Regions from separate parts of the Rhizobium sp. BG4 genome, predicted to be linked through region 1. Evidence: riboswitches for the same ligand, from Rfam matches in the RefSeq annotation. Region 1 holds a riboswitch; each other region holds the start of a gene.
The links. Region 1 has a riboswitch for cobalamin ahead of bluB (5,6-dimethylbenzimidazole synthase). Riboswitches for the same ligand answer to the same signal wherever they lie in the genome.
Positions count from the first base shown of each region.

Region 2: it holds a riboswitch for cobalamin, as region 1 does, so the genes downstream of both, cobU (bifunctional adenosylcobinamide kinase/adenosylcobinamide-phosphate guanylyltransferase) here and bluB (5,6-dimethylbenzimidazole synthase) in region 1, are expected to answer to the same signal.
Region 3: it holds a riboswitch for cobalamin, as region 1 does, so the genes downstream of both, nrdH (glutaredoxin-like protein NrdH) here and bluB (5,6-dimethylbenzimidazole synthase) in region 1, are expected to answer to the same signal.

Region 1 is NZ_CP044125.1:3,749,803-3,760,275, reverse strand. It holds gene F2982_RS18805 (MlaE family lipid ABC transporter permease subunit) at 1-200, opposite strand, end outside; gene dgcA (N-acetyl-D-Glu racemase DgcA) at 300-1,283, shown strand; gene F2982_RS18795 (MFS transporter) at 1,235-2,455, opposite strand; gene F2982_RS18790 (UDP-2,3-diacylglucosamine diphosphatase) at 2,606-3,409, opposite strand; gene F2982_RS18785 (NADP-dependent malic enzyme) at 3,623-5,935, shown strand; gene F2982_RS18780 (DUF2865 domain-containing protein) at 6,062-7,159, shown strand; gene bluB (5,6-dimethylbenzimidazole synthase) at 7,187-7,870, opposite strand; cobalamin riboswitch at 7,913-8,094, opposite strand; gene F2982_RS18770 (PD40 domain-containing protein) at 8,112-8,942, opposite strand; gene F2982_RS18765 (NYN domain-containing protein) at 8,973-9,686, opposite strand; gene F2982_RS18760 (NAD+ synthase) at 9,771-10,473, opposite strand, start outside.
Region 2 is NZ_CP044125.1:3,605,802-3,616,274, forward strand. It holds gene F2982_RS18060 (LysR family transcriptional regulator) at 1-175, shown strand, start outside; gene F2982_RS18065 (entericidin A/B family lipoprotein) at 273-428, shown strand; gene F2982_RS18070 (hypothetical protein) at 432-782, opposite strand; gene F2982_RS18075 (glycine betaine ABC transporter substrate-binding protein) at 881-1,879, opposite strand; gene F2982_RS18080 (cobyric acid synthase) at 2,329-3,783, shown strand; gene F2982_RS18085 (chloride channel protein) at 3,780-5,570, opposite strand; cobalamin riboswitch at 5,793-6,186, shown strand; gene cobU (bifunctional adenosylcobinamide kinase/adenosylcobinamide-phosphate guanylyltransferase) at 6,480-6,992, shown strand; gene cobW (cobalamin biosynthesis protein CobW) at 6,997-8,046, shown strand; partial or broken gene cobN (cobaltochelatase subunit CobN) at 8,050-10,473, shown strand, end outside.
Region 3 is NZ_CP044126.1:1,322,798-1,333,270, forward strand. It holds gene F2982_RS26225 (peroxidase family protein) at 1-715, opposite strand, end outside; gene F2982_RS26230 (ATP-binding protein) at 1,126-2,568, shown strand; gene F2982_RS26235 (response regulator transcription factor) at 2,723-3,397, shown strand; gene F2982_RS26240 (helix-turn-helix domain-containing protein) at 3,407-4,411, opposite strand; gene F2982_RS26245 (alpha/beta hydrolase) at 4,532-5,515, shown strand; gene F2982_RS26250 (MBL fold metallo-hydrolase) at 5,585-6,442, shown strand; cobalamin riboswitch at 6,573-6,797, shown strand; gene nrdH (glutaredoxin-like protein NrdH) at 7,051-7,272, shown strand; gene nrdI (class Ib ribonucleoside-diphosphate reductase assembly flavoprotein NrdI) at 7,285-7,695, shown strand; gene nrdE (class 1b ribonucleoside-diphosphate reductase subunit alpha) at 7,665-9,824, shown strand; gene nrdF (class 1b ribonucleoside-diphosphate reductase subunit beta) at 9,995-10,473, shown strand, end outside.

The sequences.
Region 1 (10,473 bases):
TCGGTGACATCGGAAAGGTCGAGCGTCAGGTCGCCGTCATTCTGCGGCAGCTTGTCGAAATCCTTGATGACGGTATGAATATTGGCGCTGCGCCAATTGCCTTCCAGACGGACCATCCGCCCGTTGCCATTGGCTTGGTCGTCCACGTGGAGTGAGGCGGCTTTGCTGGGCTCGGGCTTCAAAATGCTTGTGTCTTTCAGGGCTTGCGGCGACATTGCCGACTCGCGAAGCATCGCTCACGCCCGGCGGGTTAATATACCCAAGACCCACAGAATTTCCATGCTTGCAGGATTGCAAATATGCCACGGTCCCTCGAAATCCAAATGAATTCATTCCCGATCGCGGGCACCTTCACCATCTCGCGCGGTGCAAAAACCTCCGCCGAGGTGATCTCGGTGACATTGCGCGAAAATGGCGGGCAAGGATGGGGCGAATGCGTACCCTACCGCCGCTACGGCGAGACGATGGAAAGCGTCCAGGCACAGATCGAAGCCGCCCGGCCGCTGATCGAATCAGGAATTTCTCGCGAAGACCTGCTCTCGGCGATGGCCCCGGGTGCCGCCCGCAACGCCGTCGATTGCGCGCTCTGGGATCTCGAATCGAAACTCTCGGGCACCAGCGTCGCAAGCCGCATCGGCCTGACGGCGCCGAAGCCCCTCACCACTGCCTACACGATCTCGCTCGGCGAGCCCGACGTGATGGCGGCGCAGGCCGGCGAACATGCCGGACGCGCACTGCTGAAGGTCAAGGTCGGCACCGGCGACGATGAAAGCCGCATCCGCGCCGTGCGTGCCGCAGCCCCCAATGCGGCGATCATCCTCGACGCCAATGAGGGCTGGCCGGAGGCGGCACTCGAGTATCACCTGAAAATCTCAGCCGAAATGAACATCGCCCTCGTCGAGCAGCCGCTGCCGGCGGGCAAGGACGAGATGCTGGCCGTGATCAATCGCCCGGTCATCGTCTGCGCCGACGAAAGCGTCCACCACACCGGCGATCTCGCCAGCCTGCGCGACCGCTACGACGCGATCAACATCAAGCTCGACAAGACCGGTGGCCTGACGGAGGCGCTGGCGATGAAGCGCGAGGCACAACGGCTGGGCTTCCAGATCATGCTCGGCTGCATGGTCGGCACCTCGCTGGCGATGGCACCCGCCGTTCTGCTGGCGCAGGATGCCGAATTCGTCGATCTCGACGGCCCGCTCCTGCTCGCCAGAGACCGGGAACCCGGCCTGCGTTACGAAGCTTCCCTTGTCTTCCCGCCGGAAAGAGAGCTCTGGGGCTGAAGGTAATAGGCAACGAAGACCAGCGTCATACCGATCGCGGCCACCAGCGCCATCACGTAGTAGCTGGCAAGGCCGAGCCAGGCATAGAGATAGCCTGATGCCAGCGTCATCAGGCCCATGAACATGCCGTTATAGAAGAAATAGGCGCCCTGCGCCGAGGATTCCTGCGTTGCTTGCACCGAGGCAACGATCCGCCGCTGCACGCCGGTATGGACGAAGGCATAGGTGCAGGAATGGAAACACTGCAGGAAGAAGAAGCCTGCGAAACTCCAATGCATAGGAAACAGCACCCAGCGGCAGATGCACATGGCGCAGCCGATGCGGATCAGCGTCCAGGCATTGAAGCGGCGGTTCAGGTGCTTGGAGATGAAGAACACCATCACCTCGGAGGCAACGCCGGCACTCCAGAGAATGCCGACCTGCGTCCCCGAAAAGCCGAGCTGGTGCCAGTAGATCGAGGCGAAGGCATAGAGCAGCGCGTGGCTGGACTGCTGGATCGCCACGCCCCAGAGCAGCACGAGAAGATGCGGCTGGCGGAGCGAACTCCCCGTCGCCTGCTGCAGATCGACGGGCACGTTGCGCCGCCGCGTCGGGCCGATGCGCGGACAATAGATCGCCATCGCCATCGTCGTCCCAAAGCCGAAGATCATCACAGGCAGCACCATGTTGCCGCCCCAGACACCGATCATCTCGCCGCCGATCATCGTCGAGACGATGAAGGCGATCGAGCCCCATACGCGCATAGACCCATAATCCAGTCCCCAGCGCCGGACACCGGAGATGACGATCGATTCGACGATCGGCACATAGGGCGCGAAGGTGGCGCCCTGGATGCTGTAGACGATCAGGACCGGCCAGAATGTCGTCGTCCAGTAGAGCGCAATCGCCGTCAGCAGCGACAGCCCGCCCGACCACAGGAGAACGTCGGCGCGCTCCTCCATCCGGTCGGCGTACATGGCAACGATGGGCGCCACGAGCACGCGCACCACCATCGGCACGGCAAGGATGACGCCGATCTCGTGATCGGTGAATTTGTGAACCGCAAGCCAGACGGGGAAGAACGGAAGAGCCACACCGTTGACGATCAGCGGGGCGCAGTAAGATAGGGCGCTGAGCAGCCGGAAACGCGGCGGAGCCCCCTCATCGACAGAGGCATTCTGGGCGGGAATCATGGTGGACCTGCAGGAAACTGTGCGTTGCCTAACACATCAACCTAGGGGCGACTATGGCGAGAAATAGCCCATTTGAAACGTTTTAAAAAATAAATAGGGCCGTTGCCCGGAGGCAACGGCTAAAGGTCTTGCAATATGGCGGGTTGAAAATCAGGCAGCCTGCGGAGCGCGCTCGGGCTGGTGCGTCAGCTTCAGCGTGACGGGCTCGGTGCTGGCAATGGCATTCCAGGTGATCAGCTCGAAAGTACCGTCTTCATGCTCGGCAATCGCCGTGCAGCTCTCGACCCAGTCGCCGGTATTGATGTAGCGCACGCCGTCCATCTCTTCGATGACGGCATGGTGGATGTGGCCGCAGATGACGCCATCGGCGCCGCACTTGCGGGCCTCGTCGGCGACGACACGCTGGAACTCGCCGATGAAATTGACGGCGTGCTTGACCTGCAGCTTCGCCCAGGCCGAGAACGACCAGTAGGGCATGCCCATGCGGCGGCGGATGGCGGCCAGCACGATGTTGATGCGGATCGCCATGTCGTAGGCCCAATCGCCGAGATAGGCGAGCAGGCGGGCATTACGCACGACGACGTCGAATTCGTCGCCATGCAGCACCAGATATTTCTTGCTGTCGGCGCCTTCATGCATGATCCGCTCGGCGACTTCGATGCCGCCGAAATGCATGCCGGGGAAGTCGCGCAGGAACTCGTCATGATTGCCGGGGATATAGACCACACGCGTGCCCTTGCGCGCCTGGCGCAGCAGCTTCTGGACCACGTCGTTGCAGACCTGCGGCCAGTACCAGCTGCGCTTGAGCCGCCAGCCATCAACGATATCGCCGACGAGCACGATCGTATCGGCCTCGTGGTAACGCAGAAAATCGATCAGAAAATCGGCCTTGGCAGCCTTCGAACCAAGATGCACATCGGAAATGAAGAGCGTACGGAAGTGGCGCGTATCCATATTATCCTTCACAGGCTTCCTGCCCATGCCCCATCGTTCATCTGGCCTTCCAAAACCAGACTCGTGTTTCAGGAAGATGACAGCGCGGTTGTTTGACGCATGGCGCGGGCATAAGAGTTTTCCGCTTTTGAGCTCAAATTCTCACTGTCCAGCCACGCCGATTGTTGTATGGAGAAGTCTTCAAACGACATGACTGCGGCATTGGAGAAGGCAATGGATAATCAGGACAAATCCAAGACGGAGAAGAACCTGACAGGCGGAACTCTCGACGAACAGGCGCTGTTCTTCCACCGCTATCCCCGCCCCGGCAAGCTCGAAATCCAGGCAACCAAGCCGCTCGGCAACCAGCGCGACCTGGCGCTCGCCTATTCGCCGGGCGTCGCCGCCCCCTGCCTGGCAATCCGCGATGATCCGGAAACCGCTGCCGACTATACGTCGCGCGCCAATCTGGTCGCCGTCATTTCCAACGGCACCGCCGTCCTTGGCCTCGGCAATATCGGCCCGCTCGCGTCCAAGCCGGTCATGGAAGGCAAGGCCGTCCTCTTCAAGAAATTCGCCAATATCGACGTCTTCGATATCGAGGTCGATGCCTCGACCGTCGAGCAGATGGTCTCGACCGTCGCCTCGCTGGAGCCGACCTTCGGCGGCATCAACCTCGAAGACATCAAGGCGCCTGAATGTTTCGAGATCGAGCAGCAGCTGCGCGCGAAGATGCGCATCCCTGTCTTTCATGACGACCAGCACGGCACCGCGATCATCGTCGCCGCCGCGATCCTGAACGGCCTGGAACTGGCCGGCAAGTCGATCAGCAACGTCAAGATCGTCACGTCGGGCGCCGGTGCCGCCGCCCTTGCCTGTCTCAACCTCCTGGTCGAACTCGGCGCCAAGCGCGAGAACATCTGGGTCCACGACATCGAAGGCCTCGTCTATCAGGACCGCAATGTCCTGATGGACCAGTGGAAGGCCGTCTATGCGCAGAAGAGCGACACCCGCACGCTCGCCGAAAATATCGGCGGCGCCGATGTCTTCCTGGGCCTCTCCGCCGCCGGCGTCCTGAAGCCGGAACTGCTGGAGCAGATGGCAGAAAAGCCGCTGATCATGGCGCTCGCCAACCCGACACCGGAGATCATGCCGGAACTCGCCCGCGCCGCCCGCCCGGACGCGATGATCTGCACCGGACGTTCGGACTTCCCGAACCAGGTCAACAACGTTCTCTGCTTCCCCTTCATCTTCCGCGGCGCGCTGGATTGCGGCGCCGAGGAGATCAACGAAGCCATGAAGATGGCAGCCGTGCGCGCCATCGCCGGTCTCGCCCGCGAAGAGCCGTCGGATGTCGCCGCCCGCGCCTATTCCGGCGAGACGCCGGTCTTCGGGCCGAACTACCTGATCCCGTCGCCCTTCGATCCGCGCCTTATCCTGCGCATTGCGCCCGCCGTCGCCAAGGCTGCGGCCGAAAGCGGCGTCGCGCGCCGTCCGATCACCGATTTCGACGCCTATCTCGACCAGCTGAACCGCTTCGTCTTCCGCTCCGGCTTCGTCATGAAGCCGATCTTCACCGCCGCCAAGGCTGCCGAGAAAAAGCGGGTCATCTTCTCGGAAGGTGAAGACGAGCGCGTGCTGCGCGCCGCCCAGGTGCTGATCGAAGAAGGCATTGCCGAACCGATCCTGATCGGCCGTCCGCAGGTCATCGAGACCCGTCTGCAGCGCTACGGTCTGCGTATCCGTCCGCTCGCCGATTTCGCCGTCATCAACCCGGAAGACGATCCGCGCTTCCGCGAATATGTCGATCTCTATCTGTCGCTGGTCGGCCGCCGCGGCGTCATTCCGGAAGCGGCGCGCACCATCGTGCGTACCAACACCACCGTCATCGGTGCGCTGGCGCTTCGCCGCGGCGAGGCCGATGCGCTGATCTGCGGTCTTGAGGGACGCTACGAGAAGCATCTGCGCGACGTTCGCCAGATCATCGGCAAGCGCAAGGATGTCCGTGATTTCTCGGCGCTCAGCCTGCTGATCTCGCAGCGCGGCGCGACGTTCTTCACCGACACCTACGTGACGTTCAATCCGAGCGCCGAAGAAGTGGCGGAATCGGCGGTTCTTGCCGCCGAGGAAATCAAGCGCTTCGGCATCACGCCGCGCGCCGCCCTCGTCTCGCATTCCAACTTCGGCTCGCGCGAAAGCGAGAGCGCCACGAAGATGCGCGGCGCCCTGCAGCTGATCCGCGATGCAGCGCCTGATCTCGAAGTCGATGGCGAAATGCATGGCGAAAGCGCGATTGCCGATGAGATCCGCAAGCGCGTCATGCCATCCACGACATTGCACGGCGAAGCCAATCTTCTGGTCTTCCCGAACCTCGATGCGGCCAACATCACACTCGGCGTCGTCAAGTCGATGACCGACGGCCTACATGTCGGCCCGATCCTGCTCGGCACGGCGCTCCCGGCTCATATCCTGGCGCCTTCGGTCACCTCGCGCGGCGTCGTCAACATGGCGGCTCTGGCCGTCGTCGAGGCACAGCAGCCGGCGTGAATTTGCGGTCGATCGGAAAAATGCGTTAGAATTCCTTCGTTAGCTTGTTAACGGAAGGCAGCTAGACAGGATGGATGCGGCAAATGCCCTGCCGCTTCCGGTTTGACTATGCTGCGGGATGATACCGTGAAACGCCGAAGCCTGACCCTTGCCCTTTTCCTTGCGGCTGCCGCGCCCGCGGCGGCCCAAACGAGTGCGATCTGCGAGGATCTGCGCGGCCGTCTTGCCGACCTGCCGCAGGTGATCGGCAACGGCCCGGAAATCCGCCAATATGCAAGCGCCATAGCCGAGCAGAACCTTGAGCTTCGCAAGCTGCGCAACGACCTGCGCAGCAACGGCTGCACCGTCGACAGCATGGTCGTCATCGGCGGCGAGAATGCCGGCTACTGCAGCGACCTGCAGGAATCCGAAGCGCGGATGATCGACAACATCCACTACCTCCAGGACCGCCGCAACCAGCTGCGCGAATCCGGCGGCAGCGATATCAACGAACGCCGCCAGCTGATGGCCGCCCTCGACGACAACGGCTGCAACGACGATCCGGGCTATCAACCGGACGAGCGCGCCTATGAACCGGCGCCAAGCACTGAAGAACAGGCGATGCGCGGCGATACCTTCATCCCGCTCGGCAATGGCGAGGAAGGCAACACGCAATATGGCGTGCCGCGCGGCGAGATGATGTCGCATGTCAGCACCATGTGCGTGCGCACCTGCGACGGCGGCTTCTTCCCGATCAGCACCAACGCCACCTCGATCGATTTCAGCCGCGATGCCTCGACCTGCTCGAAAATGTGCCCCGGCATCGAGACCGAGCTTTTCTATCAGGACGTTTCGAACACCGACGCCGCCAACATGGTCTCGGCCGCAACGGGCGCCCGCTACGGCGCCATGCCGAACGCCTTCGCCTACAAGAACCGCGCTCCCGGCGAAAAGTCGTCCTGCACTTGCAATCTGACTGCCTATTACGAGCAGATGCGCAAAAACCAGACCGCCAGCGCGCCGCCGCCGAAGGGCTCGATCACGACGATCACCACCAAACCGCCGGCAACGGCGGCTCCTGCGCCCGCCGCGCCACAGGTGCAGGTCCCCGACCGGCCCTATGAGCCGCAAAATAGCAAGGTCCGCCAGGTCGGCCCGCAATTCCTCGCAGGCGACCAAGGCAGCATCGATCTGAAGAACCCGGCAACATCAGGCCCACAGCCGCAGCAGCAACAGCAGAACTAACCGGCATAGACTGAACGTCGACCGGTCCTAGCGGCGGCCCCAGCCATCGCGGAAGACCAGCTCCTCGAGCGGCAGCCGCTGCCGCCAGCCTTTGACGGCGAGTTCCGGCTCCCGGTAGAGCTCGTCGACATAGCCGACGCAGAGCCAGGCAACGATCTCGATATGCGCGGGCACGCCGAGGATCTCCTTGAGTTCGTTCTCATGGAAGATGCTGACCCAGCCGACGCCGACGCCTTCGGCCCGCGCTGCGAGCCACAGGTTCTGCACTGCGCAAACGGTCGAATAGCTGTCCATCCGCGGATTATGCGTACGCCCCAGCACCACCTCGCCGCTGCGCGTCGGATCGCAGGTGATGCAGAGGCCGAGCGGCGCCTTGAGGATGCCTTCGAGCTTCAGCGACCGGTAGGTCGCCTGCCGCTCGCCATCGAACATCCCGGCCGCCTCATGGTTGGCCCGATCGAACGCCTCCCACACCCGCCGCCTCACAGCGGCATCGTCGACGACGATGAAATTCCACGGCTGCATGAAGCCGACCGACGGCGCGTGATGCGCGGCCGAAAGCAGCCGCATCAGCACATCCTCGGGTACCGGATCCGGCAAAAACTGGTCGCGCACATCGCGCCTGGTCTTGATCGCCCGGTAGACGGCATCGCGCTCGTCACCGGAAAAAGCGGATGCGCGCTGCAGCGCATCCCCGCTCAAGGGTCGCATCGTCAAATCCCCAACAACGCAACCGACCCGCCGTCCGCGCGGGATCAGTCTATGATGCCAGGCCGGTCTTCTGACTTGGCGTCATCCGCCCGCCGCAGCCTTCCCGGGATCACCCAGTGGCATGATGCGGCAGGCGTCAGCCTTACAGCGTTGGGCACGTTCCGGTCTTCCACCGGATTCCCGATTCTCCCGCCATGGCGGGCACCTGACACGACCGTCATGCCCGCTTTTCAGCAGCCTATCAAGAGGCCGGGAAATAGCGCACATAGGCAAACTCATCACCATCCGGTGACCAGCAGGGAACATTGATCGTGCCCTGCCCGCCGAACAGTTCGAACAGCGTCGTCAGGTTGCCGCCATCCATGTCCATCAGCCGCAGCCTGACATGCAGGTCGCGCGGGTGATCGAAGACATCTGGATCGTAGGAGAGGATCAGCACCTTGTCGTTAGCAGGTGCCGGATGCGCAAACCAGTTGCCGTAATTGTCGTGGGTCACCTGCTCCAGCCCGGTACCGTCAGGATGGATGCGCCAGATCTGCATCAGCCCGGTGCGGCTGGAATTGAAATAGATCCACTGCCCGTCGAAGGAATAGTCCGGCCCGTCATTGCGCCCCTCGCCATGCGTCAACCGCCGCTCCGCGCCGCCATCGACCGCTATCGTGTAGATGTCGAAGATATCGTCGCGGATACCGCAATAGGCCAATTCCTTGCCGTCGGGCGACCAGCCGTGCCAGTAGGACGGAAGATTGGTGGTCACCTGCTTCGGCGCCCCGCCTTCCGCTGGAAGCGTATAGATGCAGGATTTGCCGTATTCCGTCTTATCGGAAATCACATACCGCTTTCCATCGGGCGAAATGCCGTGATCGTTGTTGCAGGCGGCGGCAAAGCCGGTGTCGACCTGCTTCAGCCCGCCCTCACCATCCGGTGACAAGCGGTAGAGCAACCCGTCGCCGTTCAGCAGCAGATAGCGCCCGTCAGGCGAAAAGTTCGGTGCCTCGATCAGCTGCTCCGTCTGGAAAACCACCCGGCTCTGGCCAGTGCGGATATTGTAGATCTCGACCGAACTGCGCATGCATGCCTCCCGCATTGTACGGCGGTCCGGCTATCCGCCGTTCCGCTTCATTCTGATTTGCATGCGGTTTGTGCCATGCATCTGTGTCTCGATAAAGTCGCATCGCTTCAAAAGCGAACTGAGGTTCGGAGCGCCGAAATGCTGCGCCTTGAAGTCGGGATAGACCTGCCGCAGCAGGGTGCCGAGCTCGGCGATATCGAGCCAGCCTTCCTCCCTCAGCTTGGCAGTCTGCAGCGCCTGCGCGATATAGGGCCGGATGCTGGGCGATGGCTGCAGCGCCACGACCTTGGCCAGAGCCGGAAGGTTCGCCGGCGCCTCTAGCAGACGCAGCTCGAAAAAATCGTCGAACGACTCGCGCAGCAGCCTGGAAGCATTCGGCGCACCAAGCCCAATCGCCTGCTTGCCGCGCATTCGGATACGCGTCGCCAGATGGCCGATGTCACGATCACTGCTGGCGATGCAGAAAAGATCGATTGCCGAAGCTCCTAGATATTCCATCGCATCGACGGCAAGCAGGATATCCGCGCCGTTCTTGCCCGACTGGGAGCTGACCGCCGTCTGTAGACTGAGCGCATGCTTTCCGGCGGCCGCGACCCACGGCTGCGCAGCCTCCCGCGTGAAGTCGCCATAGGCGCGCCGCTCGATCAGGCGCCCGTAGCCCGAGGCTATGTCGATGATCTCACCCGCCGAGCGCGCCGGCAGGTTTTCGGTATCGATGAAGACGGCGACTTTCGTATCACGCACGATCACGACCTCCCGCGTTTCTGACGATAGAAACGCGGGAGAATGCGGAAGTCAGCAGCTTTCGGTTGATCGGGTTAACGATCGCTAACTGCGATCCCTAAACCGGTTGGTAATCGGGTAGCGGCGATCACGGCCGAAATTCTTCTTGGTGATCTTCACGCCCGGCGCCGACTGGCGGCGCTTGTATTCGGCGAGGTAGAGCAGATGCTCGACGCGGTGGACGGTAGCGACGTCATGACCGCGCGCCACGATCTCGTCGACGCCCATTTCCTTCTCGACGAGGCATTCGAGGATGTCGTCGAGCACTGGATAAGGCGGCAGCGAATCCTGGTCCTTCTGGTCCGGGCGAAGCTCGGCGGAGGGTGCCTTGTCGATGATATTCTGCGGGATGACGACGCCCGATGGACCCAGCGCATCCGGCGGCACATGTGCGTTGCGCCAGCGCGAGATTGCATAGACCTGCATCTTGTAGAGGTCCTTGATCGGATTGAAGCCACCGTTCATGTCGCCGTAGAGCGTGGCGTAACCGACAGACATTTCCGACTTGTTGCCTGTCGTGACCACCATCGAGCCGAACTTGTTGGAGATCGCCATCAGGATGACGCCGCGGGCGCGGCTCTGCAGGTTCTCTTCGGTGATGCCGCTATCTGTGCCTTCGAAGAGGTCCGACAGCGCCGAAGTGAAGCCCTTCACCGGCTCCTCGATGGGCACGATATCGTAGCGGCAGCCGAGCGCCCTGGCGCAATCGGCGGCGTCCTTCAGCGAATCCTCCGATGTGTAGCGGTAG
Region 2 (10,473 bases), 140 kb from region 1:
GCGCTCCTATGTCAGCGAAGACATGGTGATCCTCGGCGCTCAGGAAGGTTTGCCGGAACTTGGCTCCTTCGAAATCCGGCTGCTGACGGCATCGCAGCTTTCCGGTCCGATGCAGGCGGTTGCCGACAGCATCCGTCATGCCTTTGCAGAAAAAGCCAAGGCTGCTGCCGCCTAAGCCATTATTGGCGTGAACCTTTTTGGCCTTGGCGCGTTAATCGCCCGGAGCGGCGCCCGCCGCTTCGGAGAGGTCATATTTGCAAAGGATTTCCAAAATGACGACGACAGCCAAAATCGGTGCTGCCTTCCTGCTTCTGCTCGCCCTGTCTTCCTGCGGCAACACGATCCGCGGCATGGGCCGCGATACGGCCAACGCCGTCAACGCCACGCAGGATGCCGGCCGCTCGGTTGACCGCGCGGCGCGCCATTAACGATCAGATCTTGGCTGCCGGATAAGCCTTTTCGAGGCCGCCGGAGCGGGAGAGACCATTGCGGAAGGCCTGATAGGCCGGATGCTGGCTCGACTTGGCGGCCTCCATCAGCCGGATCTGAAGACGGGCAGGTGCAGCCGTGCCGATCCATGTGCCCGTCGTCTCAAGCTTCAGCGAATTCAGGAAGCGGCTCTCTGCGGAGAGATCGAGATAGCGGTGCAGGCCGTCGACCAGATTGTCGTCCTGCGCGACGTTTTCCATTAGCAGTTCGATATAGGACTTGTCGGCGTCACTGGCGCCGGCAAACTTCTGTGCAACGGTTTCGCGATCGGGGAAGGAAGCGGCTGGGGTCATCGGGTACCTCAAGAAAATCGTTTTGGCGCGCAACAGAGGCGCGGTCGTTATCGGTTCTTCCTTTTGCCCGCTCTGGCCTTCGCGAAGCTTGCAGCGCTTTAGAGCGCGCGCTTGACCCGTGCGGCGATCTCTTCGGGAACCCAGGTGGTCCAGAGCTGCGGATAGTTCTCCAGGAAGTAGACGGCGGCGTTCCGGCTGCTTTCGCTGTGCTCGTCCTGCCAGGCGAGGACGTCGTTGATCGTGCCGTTATCCCAGCTGCGCTTGCGCAGGTAGTCCATTGCCGGGCCGGCGCGATCGGCAAAGGCCTTCGTGGTGACGGTGACGCCCTGCGAGGTCGGGTATGCATTGCGCCGCGGGCGGGCGCAGCCGGAGACTGCCGTGCAGGTGTTCCACTCCATCTCGCTATAGGGGACGCCCATGCCGAGGCGAATCATGTCGTATTTTCCGATGAGGGCGGTCGGCGCCCAGTAGTAGCCGAGCCAGCCGCGCTTGCGCTCGAAGGCATCGGCGATCGAGGCGTCCAGGTCTTTCGGCGTATCGGCGCTGATCAGGTTGAAGCCCTTGGCTTCGGCATAGTAGGCCTTGAACAGGTTCTGGGTGGTGATCTTGCAGCTCCAACCCGTCGGGCAGTTGAAGACCGCGCCTTTTGCGGGGTCGTTCTCATCGGGAAACAGATCGGGCCTTGCCAACGCATCCTCGATCGTCCTGATCGAGGGATTGGCGTCGGCGACGAATTTCGGGATCCACCAGCCCTCGACAGCGCCATCGGCGAGGATCTCGGCGCCCTCGACCAGCCGCCCGGCGGCGATCGCCTTGGAGAGCTCGATCTCGACGCCCTTGACCCAAAGCTCGGGCGCGATATCGGGCGTGCCCTTGCCATCCATGGATGCGAAAGTCGGCATGGTATCGCCGGGGACGATCTCGACGCTGCAGCCGTAGCCGGCCTCCAGGATGATCTTGTCGAAATTGGCAGCGATCGCAGCCGACCCCCACTTCATCTCGGCGATCGTCACCGCGCCGCAACCTGCCGCTACGGCAGCTGAAGCGCAGGCCCAGGCCATGGCTGACAGGAACAGCATTCTCAATGCGGCCTTCATCTGCGCTTCCTTTGTTCCACTTGTGATTTTTTATTTTGCCGATGGTAATGCCGAAAAGGTTGAGATCAACTTCTCAGGTTGAATTTTTCTGGGCTAAATCTTTGATTTGTATCGGCTAATATTACGGGTTCACGCAGCTTTCCGTTAGGTGAGTGCAGGAGTGCGTTTCGCGTCGCGGTCAATAAAAGTTCAAAAAAGGTCGAAATTCATCTTTGCTTAAGAGCTCAATAACTCTCCGGTAAGAATGTCGCGCTATCAGTGTAACCACGGCGGGGGACAAACCGCCGGTTCTCCGGATCAGGTTCTGCGTCCCGGAGAGCACGAGTTTCGCCGTGTATGGGCGATACGCCAGAGTTTTACGGCAAACCGCGCGGCTCCCGGCTGGCGCGGTTTTCGCGTTTAGGGACCTGCCGTTGACCTCGCGCGGCAACGCGTTGTAGGCGTCATCCATGACCAGAGCCATCATGCTGCAGGGAACAGGATCGGATGTCGGCAAGACGGTGCTCGTCGCCGGGCTCTGCCGGCTGGCGACCAATCGCGGTCTGACCGTTCGCCCCTTCAAGCCGCAGAACATGTCGAACAATGCTGCCGTCGCCGATGACGGCGGCGAGATCGGCCGGGCGCAGTGGCTGCAGTCGCTCGCCGCACGCACGCCGTCCTCCGTTCACATGAATCCGATCCTGCTGAAGCCGCAATCGGAGAATGGCAGCCAGATCGTCGTGCAGGGCAAGGTCTGGGGGCAGGCGAAGGGGCGCGACTACCAGCGCCTGAAACCGCAGCTGCTCGAGTATGTTCTCTCTAGCTTCGCGACGGTTTCCGAAGGCGCCGATCTCGTCATCGTCGAGGGCGCGGGATCTCCGGCGGAGATCAATCTGCGGCCGGGCGATATTGCCAATATGGGCTTTGCCACGCGGGCGGTCGTGCCGGTCGTGCTGGTCGGCGATATCGACCGCGGCGGGGTCATCGCCTCGCTGGTTGGAACGCATGCGATCCTCGATGAGCGGGATCGCGGCATGATCTCTGGCTATATCATCAACAAGTTCCGCGGTGACGTTTCGCTCTTCGATGACGGGATCTCCGCGATCGGGCGCTATACGGGCTGGCCGTGTTTCGGCGTGGTGCCGTGGCTGAAGGCGGCTGGTGGTCTTCCGGCCGAAGATTCCGTCGTTCTCGAAAAGCTAGCGCGCGGAAGATCGGCGACGCTGAAGGTCGCCGTACCCGTGCTGCCGCGGATTGCCAATTTCGATGATCTCGATCCGCTCCGCGCGGAAGAGGATGTCGAGCTTGTCTTCGTAAAGGCCGGCGACCGTCTTCCTGACGATGCCGCTCTCGTCGTTCTGCCGGGCTCGAAGTCGACGATCAGCGATCTCGCGGATTTCCGCGCAGCCGGCTGGGACCGCGATCTCGCGGCCCATATGCGGCGTGGCGGGCGGGTGATCGGCATTTGCGGCGGCTACCAGATGCTTGGGCGCAAGGTTCACGATCCACTCGGCATCGAGGGCAGTGCGGCTGAGACGGACGGGCTTAGCCTTCTCGACGTCGAGACGGTAATGGCGCCGGAAAAGGTCGTGCGCAACAGCCGCGCGGTCTCCGCCGAATATGGCACGCCGCTTTCCGGCTATCAGATCCATCTGGGCGTGACGGAAGGCGCGGATTGCGACCGCCCGTCCGCCCAAATCGACGGCTTACCTGACGGTGCGATCTCCACCGATGGCCGGGTGATGGGCACCTATCTGCACGGTCTGTTTTCGAGCGATGCCTACCGCTCGCGACTGCTAGAAAGCTTCGGTCTCGCAGGCGAACGGAAAAGCTATGCCGAAAGCGTCGACAGGGCGCTGGATGCCGTGGCGGCCGAGCTGGAGCGTCATCTCGACCGCGACTGGCTGCAGCGGCTGCTCGGCTAGATTTCGCCAGAGACCTCGCGGCGGCGGCGGTCCAGTTCTTCCGTGTAACGGCGCAGCGTATGGCTTTCGCTGAGCTGTCCGACGACCTTGCGCTCGATCAGATTGTTGAGCACGGCCAGCGCTTCGCTCTCGGTCTTGTCGAAGATCGCGGCGGCCTGCTTGGCATTCATCTGCGGCTGCAGGAAGTCGTTCTTGTAGCGGATGAAGCTCTCCAGGCCCTTGCCCTCGTCATCCGTATCGATCGGATTGGAATGGATTTCGGGAACGAGGACGAGGCCGGCATATTTCCCGGTATCATCGACGAGGATGACGCGCTGCGTCGAACCGGCCGGGAAGGTCTTTTTGAATTCCTCGACGGAGGTCGCGACATTGGCGGTCTTGACGTCGGCGCGCATCAGCTTGCCGACCGTCAGGTTGCGGATCCAGCCGACATCATGGGCGCTGCGAATGCTTTCGCCGCGCAGATGGAAGCGCCATGTGGCGAAGGAGTAGCCGAAGGTGGTGCGCACGACGAGCGAGGATGTGATGACAGCGGCGAGCACCAGGGCGGTGATCGGGAAGTCGCCGGTGATCTCGAGCGCCAGGAAGGTCATCGTCAACGGTCCGCCGATGATGGCGACGGCGAGCGAACTCATGCCGACGACGGCATAGACCTCCGGTGTCAGTGACGCATGTGCAAAGAACGGCGCCGAATAGGCGAAGAGCTTGCCGAGCAGGGCGCCCATGAACAGCGAGGCGAAGAACAGGCCGCCCCTGAAGCCGGAGCCGATCGATACGGCGGAGGCGAAGGATTTCAACAGCAGAATGCCGATCAGCGCCGGGATCGCCACCTGGTGCGACAGGTTGAGATGCAGGGCGCCATGGCCTGCCGAGAGCACTTGCGGCGAAATCATCGCCAGCAGGCCGACGACGATGCCGCCGAGCGCCGGGCGGGCATAGGTCGGCACCGAGCTCTTTCGCGCCAGTTCCTCGATGAAGGAGACGCCCTGCATGATCAGGATGCCGGCCCCCGCGCAGCAACCGCCGAGCAGGATCGCCGGAACGTAGTCGGCTGGAACGACGCTGCCGAATTGGCCGACATCGATGGTAAAGTCGCTGCCGGCAAGCAGGCGGGCGATCAGCGTCGAGAGCAGGGCGGAAACGACGACGGGAGTCAGCGACACGATCGTGTATGTGCCGATGATCAGCTCGAAAGCGTAGAAGGCGCCCGTCAGCGGCGCGTTGAAGGCGGCGGCGATGGCGCCGGCCGCGCCGCAGCCGACCAGCACGCGCAGATCGGCGCGGCGCAGCTGCAGCTTCAGGCCGAGCTTGGAGGCAAGACCGGCCGCAAGCTGCGTATAGCCGGCCTCGAGGCCGACCGAGGCGCCGAAGCCGTTGGAGATCAGGTTCTGGATCGCGACGATCACGCTATCGGTCAGCGACAGGCGGCCGCCATGCAGCGCGTTCGCCTCGATCGGGTCGACCATCGGCTTCTTGCGCGTTCTGCTGAGGATGAACAGCAGCAGGCCGAGAAGCAGGCCGCCGCAGATCGGCGCCAAGAGCAGGAGCAGCTTGTTGTCGATCTCGGACGAGCTCAGGCGGTCGACATCGCTGATGCCGAAAATCAGGCTGTGCATTTCGCGCGAGATCAGGCTCATGCCGGTCACCGCGCAACCAGCGATGATGCCGACAGCGCCGCCCGCGAAAACCATGCCCATTTCATTCTGGCGCGCTAGGGCGCGCAGCCGCGCCATATCGAATTTGAGATGGCGCCGCGCCAGGCGGCCGATGTCGGTTTTCGTGAGCATGATGACAGAACTAGGCGATGGAATGCAGGATCAAGGAAGCGCGCTTTTTGCGCCGCATGATTTCGCGAGCAATTGCCGCAAAAGCGAGGCGGTCGCAAGCGAAATATCGACTTAAGTCAATGAATTTAATAGACTATCTGTTTGGTAGACTCAGTCGGGTTAAGAGCGGGCTGTTTGGATTGCCCTGGCATCGATTGACTTCGCATGGCCGCACGCCTAACGATGCTTTCAATTACGGATGGTTCCGGGGCGGCGGTTGCCGCTCGGGATGAAAAGGGAATGTGACGGGGCGGACCCAAGCCGGGCGCCTTCATCACAGCCGACCCCGCGACTGTAGAGCGGTCAGGGTCTTCCATCCGGTGCATCGGCACCGCTGCCTGATCGCTGCATTCCGCAGCAGGGCAATGGCTGACGCGCATCGGAAAAGCCACTGGAAATGCATCGTGATCAGCCGGGGCAGGACGCCTCTAATTCTACGAATCGTCCGCCTTTTCACGAGAATGCAGCCGGGAAGGCGAGGAAGATCCGCTGGCACGATCAGGGATGGCCTTTCGGCCGTCCCTGTCGGGGCCTGAAGCCGCGAGCCAGGAGACCTGCCATCTGTGCCGGGCGAAGAGCCCTTTGGGCATTCCCGCCCGCTGCCAGCACGGAGGTTGTCATGGCTGAAACGAGAATTTTCATGTCGCTATATGCGGCGCCTCAGAGGGGTTCCCCCATTCCTGTGGCCTTAGGGCTGCGCCCACGGGATGTCACAGGAATCCAGCGTGCCCAAGTCCTTGGGCACGGGAGACTCATTTCCTTGTTGCTGCGATTCATTCACGGCGCCGACGCGCCGTGGCTGGATTCCTGTGGCAAGCACAGGAATGAGGGAAGACCGAGAGATATGTGCCCCAGCACGGTGGCCTTCGCATGAGCAGTGCGACTTTCATCCTCGGCGGCGCCCGGTCCGGCAAATCCCGCTTCGCTGAAAATCTCATCACCGACACCGGTCTCGAACGTCACTATGTGGCGACAGGGCGGGCGTGGGACGAGGAGATGCGGGCGCGGATCGAGCAGCATCGGGCCGATCGCGGGCCGTCGTGGCAGACGCATGAGGAGCCGCTGCAGCTTGCCGAGCGGCTTGCGGCAATCGACGGCGAGGGGCGGGCGATCCTGGTCGATTGCCTGACGCTCTGGGTTACCAATCTGATGATGGACGAGCGCGATGTGGCGGCGGAAAGTGCCGCGCTCGCGGCCTGGCTGCCGAAGGCGAAGGCGCGGCTCGTTCTTGTTTCCAATGAAGTCGGCCTCGGGATCGTTCCCGAAAACCGGATGGCGCGGGATTTTCGCGACCATGCCGGGCGGCTGCACCAGATGATCGCGGCCTCCGCCGCGGACGTGTATTTTATCGCGGCAGGCCTGCCGCTGAAGATGAAGGGTTGAACGAATGAACCAGCAGAAGATCCCCGCAACCGTGATCACCGGCTTCCTCGGGGCCGGCAAGACGACGATGATCCGCAACCTGCTTTCCAATACCGGCGGCAAGAAGATCGCGCTGATCATCAACGAATTCGGCGATCTCGGCGTGGACGGCGACGTGCTGAAGGGCTGCGGTGCTGAAAATTGCACCGAGGACGATATCATCGAGCTCACCAATGGCTGCATCTGCTGCACCGTCGCCGACGATTTCATTCCGACGATGACCAAGCTTCTGGAGCGCGATCAGCGCCCCGACCACATCGTCATCGAGACCTCGGGTCTGGCGCTGCCGCAGCCGCTGGTCGCCGCCTTCAACTGGCCGGACATCCGCAGCGAAGTCACCGTCGACGGCGTCATCACCGTCGTCGATAGCGCCGCAGTCGCGGCCGGCCGCTTTGCCGACGACCATGATGCCGTCGAGGCGCGCCGCGTCGAGGACGAATCCCTCGATCACGAAAGCCCGATCGAGGAGCTGTTCGAGGATCAGCTGACCTGCGCCGATCTGATCGTTCTCAACAAGACCGACCTGCTCGATGCGGCCGGCATTATCCGTGTCCGCGACGAGGTTGCGTCGCGTATTTCACGCAAACCTGCGCTGATCGAAGCGAAGAACGGCGATGTCCCGGCAAGCGTTCTGCTCGGCCTTGGCATCGGCACGGAAGAAGACATCGCCAACCGCAAGTCCCATCACGAGCTGGAGCACGAGGACGGCACGCCGCATGACCACGACGAGTTCGACAGCTTCGTCGTCGAGCTCGGCACGCTTGCCGATCCCGCCGGTTTCATCGAGAAGCTGAAGGGCGTGATCGCAGAGCATGACGTGCTGCGCCTGAAGGGCTTTGCCGATGTCTCCGGCAAGCCGATGCGCCTGCAGATCCAGGCTGTCGGCAGCCGCATCGACCAGTATTTCGACCGTGCCTGGGCACCGGGCGAAACCCGCGGCACGCGCCTCGTCGTCATCGGCTTGCACGATATGGACGAAGCTGCCGTGCGCAAGGCGATCGAGGCGCTGGTCTGATCCATGCATCTACTCCTCGCCCAGAAAGGAACGATCAGCGACGGTGACGAGGCGACCGATCTCGGCCAGTCACCCGGCGACATCCTGTTCCTTTCTGCGGCGGACACGGAGCTTGCGGCAATCGCCGCCGCTCATGGGCAGGGTGGCGGCAATCCGCTGACGCTGCGCGTCGCCAGCCTGATGAGCCTGAAACACCCGATGTCCGTCGATGCCTATGTCGAGCGGACGGCGCGGCACGCAAAGCTGATTATCGTCCGGGCGCTCGGGGGAGCGAGCTATTTTCACTATGCTCTGGAGGCACTGCATGCCTGCGCAGCCCTCAGTGGCGCGCGGATTGCGGTGCTGCCCGGAGATTCCAAGCCGGATGCCGGGCTGACGCCATTCTCCAATGTCGATCTCGATGATCTCAATGCGCTCTGGTCCTATCTGATCGAAGGCGGCGACGAGAATTCGCGGCGGTTTCTGGATTATGCGGCGGCGATGGTTGCCGGTGGAGAGAAGCCGGGTGCGGCTGCTCCGTTGATGAAGGCGGGGATATGGTGGCCGGGGCGGGGTGTTGTTGGTGTCGAGGAGTGGCGGGCGCTTTCGGATCGGCTGCTGTCCGCGATACCCCCCTCTGCCTTGCCAGGCGGCCGGGGTCGAGCCACGGGTCTCGACCTGCTCTGCGAGCCCCCCACAAGGGGGAGATCGACTCGCGGCGCGCTTCCTCCCAGACAATGCAGGTTGAAGCGAGCGGTCGAGCCCAGCCAATCTCCCCCCTTGTGGGGGAGATGTCCGGCAGGACAGAGGGGGGTAACCCACTCTCGACCGAAGCCCCCATCGCCGCCATCAGCTTCTACCGAGCCCTCGTCCAGAGCGGCGAAACCAAGCCGATCGAAGCGATGATCGAGGCGCTGGCAACCGAAGGCCTGCGGCCACTCCCGGTCTTTGCCTACAGCCTCAAGGACCCGGTTTCCACCGGCATTCTCGAAAGCGTCTTTGCTGCCGCCGCGCCCGATATCGTCGTCAACACAACAGGATTTGCGGTCTCCGCGCCAGGTGCCGACCGCCAGCCGACAATCCTCGAAGCCAGCGGCGCCGTCGTGCTGCAGGCGATCTTCTCGGCATCCTCGAAGGAGGCATGGAGCGGTTCATCGCAAGGTCTCTCGGCCCGCGATCTCGGCATGAACGTCGCGCTTCCCGAAGTCGATGGCCGGGTGCTGTCGCGCGCCGTCTCGTTCAAGGCGGCGGCGCGTTACGATGCCAGTGTCGAGGCCAATATCGTCGGCAGCGAGCCGGATGCCGGGCGGATGCGCTATACGGCGAGACTTGCCGTCCACTGGGCGAGGCTGAGGCGCAAGACGGCGGCAGAGCGGCGGGTCGCGCTTGTGATGGCCAACTATCCGAACCGCGACGGGCGGCTCGGCAACGGCGTGGGGCTCGATACGCCCGCCGGGACCGTCGAGGTGCTGAAGGCGTTGCGCGAGGCGGGTTACGGCATCGATGCGTACCCGGCGGACGGCGATGCGCTGATGCGGCATCTGATGGACGGGCCGACCAATTCCGGACGTGACGGGCGCGTGGTCCGCGAGCGGCTTTCATCGAGTCGATACAAGGCTTTCTTCGAAAGTCTTCCGAAAAAGATTCAAGATGAGGTGACGGCGCGATGGGGCGGCCCGGAGGCGGATCCCTATTTCGTCGACGGCGGCTTTGCCCTGCCGTTTTCGCGGCTGGGCAACGTGCTGGTCGGCATCCAGCCCGCGCGTGGCTACAATATCGATCCGAAGGAAAGCTACCACTCGCCGGATCTGGTGCCGCCGCATGGCTATCTCGCTTTCTACGCCTTTCTGCGCCAGGAATTCGGCGCCGATGCCGTCATTCATATGGGCAAGCACGGCAATCTCGAATGGCTGCCGGGCAAGGCGCTGGCGCTGTCGGGGGAATGTTATCCGGAAGCGATCCTCGGGCCGCTGCCGCATCTCTATCCGTTCATCGTCAACGATCCCGGCGAGGGCACGCAGGCCAAGCGGCGCACCGCTGCCGTGATCATCGACCACCTGACGCCGCCGCTGACGCGGGCCGAGAGCTATGGGCCGCTGAAGGATCTGGAGGCGCTGGTCGACGAATATTACGAGGCCTCCGGCGGCGATCCGCGCCGTATCCGGTTGCTGTCGAAACAAATCCTCGACCTCGTCGCCGATATCGGCCTCGACAGCGATGCCGGGATTGCCAAGGGTGAGGCGGAGGACGAGGCGCTGAAGAAGCTCGACGCCTATCTCTGCGACCTCAAGGAAATGCAGATCCGCGACGGGCTGCATGTGTTCGGCGTGTCGCCTGAGGGGCGGTTGCTGACGGATCTGACGGTGGCGCTGGCGCGGGTGCCACGTGGGCTGGGGGAAGGTGGCGATCGGAGTTTGCAGCGGGCGATTGCGGGGGATTTGTTCGCAA
Region 3 (10,473 bases), on a different replicon from region 1:
GGATATAGACCGTGCCGGCGCCGCCCTTGGCCACGAGATCGAGGCCGTGGTCGAAGAACTGGCCGAACAGTGTGAACATCGAATTGTAAGGTGCGGAGTCGCCGATATCGGGCGAGACGTTTTCGAAGGTGTAGACGTAGACCGGCGTGCCGGCCGCAGCGAGAACGGTGCCGTCGGGACCGATCACGTCATTCGCATGGACGACGGCGGCGCCGTTGGCGTCCTGCATCGGCGCGCGGGTCGCCGTCTTGCCCTCGGCGAGCATGGCGTCATAGACCATGATCGCGGCCGGGTTATTGCTGGTCTGATCGACGATCAGGTTGGAGATGATGCGCGGATCGGCATCGACGACGGTGCCCGGGCCGACGGCGCTGGGAGTTCCCGGCGTATAGTTGCCGTTGGTGAGGACCGATCCCGGACCGAATGCCAGCGTGTCATCGTTCTCGTTGAGGTAGTTCGGCTGCACCAGCGGCGTGAACGGCTGGTCGGCTGCGCCCCAGGTTTCCTTGCCGTCGAGCAGATTATTGTAGCTGCCGTCGACTGTCCTGAGACCGTAAGGCAGGAGATGTGCCTGCGGCGCACCGGTGCCGGTCGCGCCGGCGGCTTCGCCGGCTTCGGCGACGAGTGCTGCGAGGTCGCCACCGGCCGCATGCTGTTCGGCGATGGCGATCTGCTTCAGGATGAATTCGAGGTCGTGTCTTACAAGCGTTACCATTTTCCCCTCCGTCGGCGCGCTGTCCCGGCGCCTGGTTTTTCGCAAACTTGTCCTGTCCGCCGGATCGCGCTGCGAAGCCGGCGGGGTTGAATTGCCCCTGATGTTTCAAGAAGCCCGCCTTGCACGGCTGGCTTGGGATGATGCGATCTTGCGGAAAATTGCCGGGGTTTTGAACGGCGCATGGTCGGACGATGTTTTCGATGTTCGTCCACCGGCGGAGCAGGTCTTCGGTCCTTATTACTCCGGGAGCAAAGTCCTATGATGAATTGGCCTTTGGTCTGATAGAATCGGCCTGCACCTATAGTATAAAAATGGTCCTTTCTTTCGCGCCGCAATACTGCGACGATAGAGGCCTGATCGGCATTGGGGGACGTTTTGCCGAGTGAATACTTTGGGGTGGGGATATTAACGTGCATGAAGAGGTGAAGGAGCCAGCGCAGCAGCGCTCGCCGCTGTTCACGCATGTGATCGCCTGGGTGACGCACCGGACGCTTTCGACGCAGTTTCTGATTGCGAGCGGGCTTGTCATCCTGATCGCCACGCTCTCGGCTGGCTATCTGACGACGCGGCTGGTGTCCGACAAGGCGCTGAACAGCAAGGCGGGGACGACAGCACTTCTGGTGCAGAGCCTGACGGAGGCGGAGGTCCAGGCGCTGGCGCTCTCGAAGGTTCTTCCGGCGGCCAGCATTACGCTGCTCGATTCATTGTTCGACGGCCCGGATTTCAAGGCGCGGTTTCCGCATATCGAGATATGGGCACCCGACGGTACCGTCGCTTACTCGCGGACCAAGCAGATGATCGGCCATCGGTTCAGTTTTCCGGAGGGCCTGAAGCGCGCCCTCAAAGGTGATATCGTTGCCGTCTATGCGGACCTTCATGCCGATGAGCATACATTCCGCAACATCGACACCCAGTATCTTGAGATATACAGCCCGCTGCACGACCAAGCCTCGGGGAGAATTATCGGTGTCGCCGAGATACACGAGGATCCGAGTGGCTTCGCCGGCGAAGTCGCGCGCCTGCGGATCGTCACCTGGACGACCGTCGCGCTGTTTTCCTTCGTTGTCATGCTCGGCCTGTTCCTGATCGTCAGGCGCGGCAGCCGGACGATTGAGACCCAGCGCCATGCGCTGAGCCATCGCGCCGAGGAGGCGGAGCTTGCCTCGAAGGAGCTGATGGAGCTGCGCGATACGGCGCGGCGGGCCTCGATGGAGCTCGCCAACATGAATGAGACCTTCATCCGCCGCATCGGCGCCGATCTGCATGATGGTCCCGTTCAGCTGATGACGCTCGCCATCCTGCAGCTCGACGAGCTGCGGGACCTGACCCGCAAGGATGAGCGCGACAGGGCTCTCGACGCGACGAACAAGGCGCTGGGGGAAGCGCTCATCGAAACGCGCGCGGTGACGAAGTCGCTGCTCCTGCCGGAGATCCTGCATCTCTGGGCCAAGGATGTGGTGGCCGAAGCGATCAAGCAGCACGAGGCGCGCACGCGAACCAAGGTCGCCTTCACCTCAAGCGGCACGAATGCCGATCTGCCCCCGGCGCTGAAGACGTGCATCTACCGCTTCGTGCAGGAGGGGCTCAACAATGCCTACCGACATGCCGGCGCCAACGGTCAGCGTGTCCGATGTCGGATCGACATGCCGGTCATCTCGATTTCGGTCGAGGATGACGGTCTGCCTCCGGGGACGCTGCCGCTTGCGGCGCGCGAAGGGGGAATGGGCCTTTACGGCCTTCGCCAGCGCATCGAAAGCTTCGGCGGGTCGCTGACCATCGGCAAGCGCCCGGATGGCGGCATGGTGCTGGCGATGACGCTGGAACTGCAGCAGGCGGATGCCGCCGCCCATTGAGCCGGAACTAGCCGAATTGATAGGTAGCTATAAGCATAGATGTGGCATAGACACAAATACGATGAAGTTAACCAAGCATTAAAATCCAGCTTTATGTTTTGCTCTGATTACATTAGAGCTGTTGGATAGAAAGACGAGGGGGTTATTCGTCATCATGTCTATCTCGGTCGCGTTCGTAGATGATCATCCAATATTACTGGATGGACTGGTTAATCTTTACTCCGCTAAGGATGACCTCCGGGTCACGGCGCGCGGGGAGAATGCCATCGACGCCCTGAAGATCGTCGAGGAGCATCGTCCCGATGTCCTCGTCACCGATCTCAGCATGCCGGGCGACACGCTGGCGGCGCTTGAGCTGATCCAGAAGAACTACGAAGGCACCAAGGTCGTGGTCTTCACGGCGACCGCCAATATCGACACGGCGATCCAGGTTCTCAATCTCGGCGTCTGCGGCTATGTGCTGAAGGGCAGCACGGCACGCGATCTCTACGAGGCGATCAAGACCGTCCATGACGGCAGCACTTTCATCACGCCGGGCTTTGCCACCAAGGTCATCCTGTCGATGAAGACGGCGGAAATCCGCCGCAAGGCGCAGATGCAGAAGCGGCTCAGCGCCCGCGAGGAGCAGATCGTCAACTACCTGCTGCAGGGCAAGACCAACCGCGAAATCGCCAGCATGCTCGATATCAGCGAGAAGACCGTCAAGCACTACATGACGCTGCTGATGCAGAAACTCGACGCCCGCAATCGCGTCGAAGTCGTGCTCGCGGCGCAGAAGCTGCAGGCGCCGGTCGAGACCAGCGCTCCGTCCTCGATGCTTCTCTCCTGAGCTGAGAAACTAGGCCGGCAATGCTGCCGGCTGGCCGCGGCCGAGCGAGAAGCGGATGCGGTATTCGGCCGGCGAAAGGCCGAGAATCTTCCTGAAAACCTTCCGGTATGTCTTCGGATCCTCGTAGCCGCTTTGCCAGGCCACCTGCTCGATCGTCATATGCGACCGCTCCAGCAACTCGCGGGACTTGGCGATCCGCAGGCGCTGGCAGTATTCGGTCGGATTGATGCCCGTCGCCTTCTGGAAGCGGCGCAGGAAGGTGCGCTCGCCAAGCCCGGCGCGCTCGGCCATGGCAAGCAGCGTCAATCCTTTCACGTTCGTCCCATGTAGCCAGTGCTGGATCTTCAGGATCACGGTGTCGCCATGATCGAGCTTCGGCGAGAAGGTGGCGTAGTAGCTCTGCTCGCGGGCGCCGGGATCAACCAGCATGAAGCGCGCGGTCGCCAGCATGACGCTCGAGCCCATCAGCCGGTCTACGAGTTTCAGCCCGAGATTGATCCAGGCCATCATGCCGCCGGCAGTCATGATATCGCCCTCGTCGATGATCAGCTTGTCGGTATTGACGCCGACATCGCCGTAGCGACTGGCGATTAGCTCCTGATGCGACCAGTGGGTGGTGATCGTGCGGCCGGAGGCGAGCCCGGTTTCTGCGAGCAGATAGGCGCCGCCGCAGACCGAGCAAATCGTCGTACCCTCGGCGTGGCGGGCGCGGATCCAGCCGGGAAGGCCGCCCATGCGGCGGCCGACCGGCAGGTCGTTCAGCGTTGGCGGCAAGATCAGCGCCATCAGCTTCTCGCCGGTGCCGGGCTGGCTTTCGAACATCTTGCGGACGGAACCATCCTCCTGCAGGTGCCAGTGGCTGACGCGCACCTGCGGCGCGGTCTCGCTGTGCTCGGCCGCCTGCATGCCGGCCACCTGGAACATGTCGGTCAGACCATAGATCGCCGACATCAGGGCACCCGGATAAATGACGATGCCGATATCCACCGGCGCGTCCAAAGCCGCTTTTGTCAATTCCGCCCCCATCGTTGTCAGCTTCGCCCGTCGAGAGCCTAGGCCCGCGGGTCTATCAAATCAACCAGCGCACCGGACAGGACGCGACGAGATCTGAGAGACCAACCGGAGGACAGGACAATGGCACAGGCAACCGCAGCAACCGCAATGATTTCCCGCAGAAACATGCTGGCCGGCGCATTCGGCGCAGCAGCGACGGCAACCGCACTTTCCACCATCGCAACCCCAGCCAAGGCCGAAACGAAGGCCAACCAGAGCAACGAAGGAACACGGACCATGGGCAGCAGGATCATCACCCGCGACGGCGTCGAGATCTATTACAAGGACTGGGGCAAGGGCCAGACGGTCATCCTCAGCCACGGCTGGCCGCTTTCGGCCGACAGCTGGGAAGCGCAGGCCTTCCATCTCGCCAATAACGGCTTCCGCGTCATCACCCATGACCGCCGCGGTCACGGCCGGTCCAGCCAGCCGTGGGACGGCAACGACATGGACCACTATGCCGATGACCTCTCCGATCTCATCGGGCAGCTCGATCTCAAGGAGATCATCCTGATCGGCTTTTCGACCGGCGGCGGCGAGATCAGCCGCTATATCGGGCGCCATGGCACAGGCCGCGTCGCCAAGGCCGGCCTCATCTCCGCCGTGCCGCCGCTGATGGTCAAAACAGACAAGAACCCGGGCGGCCTGCCGAAGGAAGTTTTCGACGGCATCCAGGCAGCGAGCCTCAAGGATCGTTCGCAGCTCTACAAGGATATCGCCGGCGGCCCGTTCTTCGGCTTCAACCGTCCGGGTGCCAAGGCTTCGCAGGGCATGATCGACAGCTTCTGGATGCAGGGCATGATGGGCGGCCACAAGAACACCTACGACAGCGTCGTCGCCTTCTCGCAGACCGATTTTACCGAGGATCTGAAGAAGTTCGACGTGCCGACGCTGATCGTGCATGGAGACGACGACCAGATCGTGCCGATCGATGCCGCCGGGCGTACTTCCAAGACGCTCATCCCGCACGCGATCCTCAAGGTTTATCCCGGTGCGCCGCATGGCCTGACGGATACCCACAAGGATCAGCTGAACGCTGATCTTCTCGAATTCGCCCGTTCGTAACCCCTGTCGCGGGCGGCGCCATCGATCCCGGCGCCGCCCTGCCTTACACCGAAACCGGAGGATGTTCAGATGACCCGCATGACCGAAACCAAGCCCTACAGCTTCGAACATGGTGCATTCGACATAACCGTCTTCAGCGATGGTTTCATCATGCTGCCGGACCAGATCATTCTGCCGGATACGCCGGCGGAGGATCGCCCCGCCATCCTCGGCCGTATCGGCGGCGATGCGACGGCCGCTCCTTTCCAGGTCAACATTCCGCTGATCCGGTCCGGCAAGGATTTGATCCTCGTCGACAACGGATCGGGCACGCGCTTTCAGGATACCGCGGGCCGCCTCGTAGGAAATCTGAAGGCCGCCGGCATCGACCCTGAAGCGATCACCAAGGTGATCTTCACCCATGTTCATCCCGATCACTCCGGCGCCACGGTCAATTCCGACGGAACGCTGCTCTATCCGAATGCCGACTACTATGTCAGCGAAGCGGAATGGGCCTTCTGGACGGACAAGGATTTCGAGATCCACATGCCCGAAGCGCTTCACGGCTTTGCCCGTGGCGCCCAGCGTGATCTGAACGCCGTCAGGGATCGCCTGACGCTGGTAAAGCCCGGCGACGAGATCGTCTCCGGCATGCAGGCGGTCAGCACGCGCGGGCATACGCCCGGCCATATCTCGCTCGAGCTTCGCGGCCGCGACAATCTGCTGATCACCGGCGATGCGGCAACCAGCAATGTCGTCTTCTTCGAGCACCCGGACTGGCACTTCGGCTTCGACACCGAGCCGGAGATCGCGCTCGCAAACCGCAAGATGGTGCTCGACCGCGCCGCCGGCGAGAAGCTCAAGCTGCTCGGCTACCACTGGGCCTATCCCGGTGTCGGCTATGCCGAGCGGCAGGGCACCGCATATCGATTTTCGGCTGCGGATTGATCGCGGGAGGGGAGTGGGCGGCCTTGATACAAAGGCTGCGTTTACTCCCCATTCACCATGTTCGCCGGATTTCCCCACTTTCCTCAGTGCTGTTGGCAAACAAATTATTGACGCTGATTTTGACTCGCGTACTATATCTAGTGTTCGAGGTTCTCGCGATTCGTAGGGATCGTGGGCTAAGACGGGAATTCGGTGAGACCCGCTGCAAGGCGGGACAATGCCGGAGCTGCCCCCGCAACTGTAAGCGGCGAGCATCTGTCCCATTTCGGGTCACTGGGTCATGAAGACCCGGGAAGGCCGGGATGAATGTGATGATCCGCAAGCCAGGAGACCTGCCTTGAGCGAAAAACGTCCACGGGCGGGGTGTCCGGCTGGCGAGCGATGAGGTGAGCGCATGATGCGGCTCTTCGCTTCCTCCGGTGTGTCCTGCATGAGCCACTTCGGGGTGAAGTCTTATGTCTTTGAGTTTCAGATCATACCGGCGCGAATGACGGGCTGCTGACGCCCGGCAATCGGCAACGGCTGCCTTCCATTTCGATCTTCCCAAGCGCGGACATCGGCGGATGTCCGAGCGATATCCCATGCCTTCCAGTCACGAGGTTTTCACAATGAGCATCACCGTCTACAGCAAGCCCGCCTGCGTCCAATGCACCGCGACCACCCGCGCCCTCGACCGCCAGGGCATCGACTACACGATCATCGACGTTTCCACCGATAGCGCTGCCTACGAGCTGGTACAGGGTCTTGGCTACCGCCAGGTGCCCGTCGTCATCGCCGGCGAGCAGCATTGGGCGGGCTTCCGCCCTGACATGATCAGCGCGCTCGCCTGATCGGCTGCCGCGATGGGCGAGATCGTCTATTTTTCCAGCCGGTCGGAGAACACCCATCGTTTCGTCGAGAAGCTCGGCCTTCCCGCGCAGCGCATCCCCATTACCGGCGAGACCCTGCAGGCAGGGTCGCCCTATGTGCTTGTCGTCCCGACCTATAGCGGCGAGGGCGGCAAGGGGGCCGTTCCCAAACAGGTGATCCGTTTCTTGAACGATGCGGCAAACCGTTCGAACCTTCGCGGCGTGATCGCTGCGGGCAACAGCAACTTCGGCGAGACCTACGGGCTCGCCGGCGACATCATCTCGCGCAAATGCCAGGTGCCGTACCTCTACAGGTTCGAGCTTCTCGGCACGGCCGACGACGTCGCCAATGTCAAACACGGATTGGAACGATTTTGGACACGGCAGTTCTCGAGCGCCCCTTGAAGGCGCAGGCCGCTGATGCCGCGTTGGATTATCACGCGCTGAACGCGATGCTGAACCTCTATGACGGCGAGGGGAAGATCCAGCTGGACAAGGACCGGCAGGCGGCCAAGCAATATTTCCTGCAGCACGTCAACCAGAACACCGTCTTCTTCCATAACCTCCGGGAGAAGCTCGATTATCTGGTGACCGAGGGCTATTACGAGCAGGAGGTGCTTGACCAGTATTCGTTCAATTTCGTCCGCGATCTCTTCGATCACGCCTATGCCAAGAAATTCCGGTTTCCGACCTTCCTCGGCGCCTTCAAATACTACACCAGCTACACGCTGAAGACCTTCGACGGGAAGCGCTATCTGGAGCGCTACGAAGACCGTATCTGCATGGTGGCGCTGGCGCTGGCGCGCGGCAACGAGGCGCTCGCCCGCGATATGGTCGACGAGATCATTTCCGGGCGCTTCCAGCCGGCGACGCCGACCTTCCTCAATGCCGGCAAGAAGCAGCGCGGCGAGCTCGTCTCCTGCTTCCTGATGCGGGTCGAGGACAATATGGAATCGATCGGCCGCTCGATCAATTCGGCGCTGCAGCTTTCCAAGCGCGGCGGCGGCGTGGCGCTGTCGCTGACCAACATCCGCGAGGCCGGTGCGCCGATCAAGCATATCGAGAACCAGTCGTCGGGCATCATTCCGGTGATGAAGCTCCTGGAAGACGCATTCTCGTACGCCAACCAGCTCGGCGCGCGGCAGGGGGCCGGTGCGGTCTATCTGAATGCGCATCACCCCGATATCATGCGCTTCCTCGATACCAAGCGCGAAAATGCCGACGAGAAGATCCGCATCAAGACGCTGTCGCTCGGCGTCGTCATCCCCGACATCACCTTCGAGCTCGCCAAGAACAACGAGGACATGTACCTGTTCTCGCCCTATGACGTGGAACGCGTCTACGGCGTGCCCTTCACCGAGATCTCGGTCAGCGAAAAGTATCGCGAGATGGTGGCCGACAGCCGCATCCGCAAGAAGAAGATCAAGGCACGCGACTTCTTCCAGGTGATCGCCGAAATCCAGTTCGAGAGCGGCTATCCCTACATCATGTTCGAGGACACGGTGAACAAGGCGAACCCGATCGCCGGGCGCATCACCATGAGCAATCTCTGCTCGGAGATCCTGCAGGTCAGCGAGGCCAGCGAATATAACGACGACCTGTCCTACAAGCATATGGGCAAGGACATCTCCTGCAATCTCGGCTCTCTGAATATCGCGGCAGCGATGGATTCGGCCGATTTCGGCAAGACGATCGAGACGTCGATCCGGGCGCTGACGGCGGTTTCCGACATGAGCCATATCTCCTCGGTCCCGTCGATCGAGAAGGGCAATGACGAAAGCCACGCCATCGGTCTCGGACAGATGAACCTGCATGGCTATCTCGCCCGCGAGCGGATCCACTACGGCTCCGAAGCGGGCGTCGATTTCACCAACATGTATTTCTACACGGTGACCTATCACGCCATTCGTGCGTCGAACCGGCTGGCGGTCGAGCGTGGCCAGAGCTTCAAGGGTTTCGAGAATTCGAAATATGCGTCCGGCGAATATTTCGACAAATACACCGAGCAGGAATGGAAACCGGCTACACAGACGGTTGCCGACCTGTTCACAAATGCCGGTATCGAAATCCCCACGCAGGAAGACTGGCTGGCGCTGAAGGAAGCGGTCATGTCTGGTGGTCTCTATAACCAGAACCTGCAGGCCGTGCCGCCGACGGGGTCGATCTCTTACATCAACCACTCGACCTCCTCGATCCACCCGATCGTCTCGAAGATCGAGATCCGCAAGGAAGGCAAGATCGGCCGCGTCTATTACCCGGCCGCCTTCATGACCAACGACAATCTCGACTACTACCAGGATGCCTACGAGATCGGGCCGGAGAAGATCATCGACACCTATGCGGCGGCTACCCAGCACGTCGACCAGGGCCTGTCGCTGACGCTGTTCTTCCGGGATACCGCGACGACCCGCGACATCAACAAGGCGCAGATCTACGCCTGGAAGAAGGGCATCAAGACCATCTACTACATCCGCCTTCGCCAGATGGCGCTGGAGGGCACGCAGGTGGAGGGGTGTGTGTCGTGCACGCTGTGATCCCTCAGCTTTAATGTTCTGAGCAAGCGGCCCCCTCACCCTAGCCCTCTCCCCGGGGGAGAGGGGGATGTTGAGCGAGACGCCGCCGCGGTATCCCTTCTCCCCTCGGGGAGAAGGTGCCGGCAGGCGGATGAGGGGGCTACAGATGAATTCCTTCCAAAGGGCACACTATGAACATCGCCGTAAAACCAATCAGCCGCATCCGCGCCATCAACTGGAACCGCATCGAGGACGACAAGGATCTCGAGGTCTGGAACCGCCTCACCGGCAACTTCTGGCTTCCGGAAAAAGTGCCGCTATCGAACGACATCCCCTCCTGGGCGACGCTGAAGCCCGAGGAGCAGCAGCTGACCATCCGCGTCTTCACCGGGCTGACGCTGCTCGACACGATCCAGAACGGCGTCGGCTCGGTGAAGCTGATGGCCGATGCCGCGACCCAGCATGAGGAGGCGGTGCTCTCCAACATCTCCTTCATGGAAGCGGTCCATGCGCGCTCCTATTCGTCGATCTTCTCGACGCTCTGCCTGACGCCGGATGTCGACGATGCCTATCGCTGGTCGGAGGAGAACGAATTCCTGCAGCGGAAGTCGGCGCTGATCATGGAGCAATATGCTTCGGGCGATCCGTTGAAGAAAAAGGTCGCGAGCGT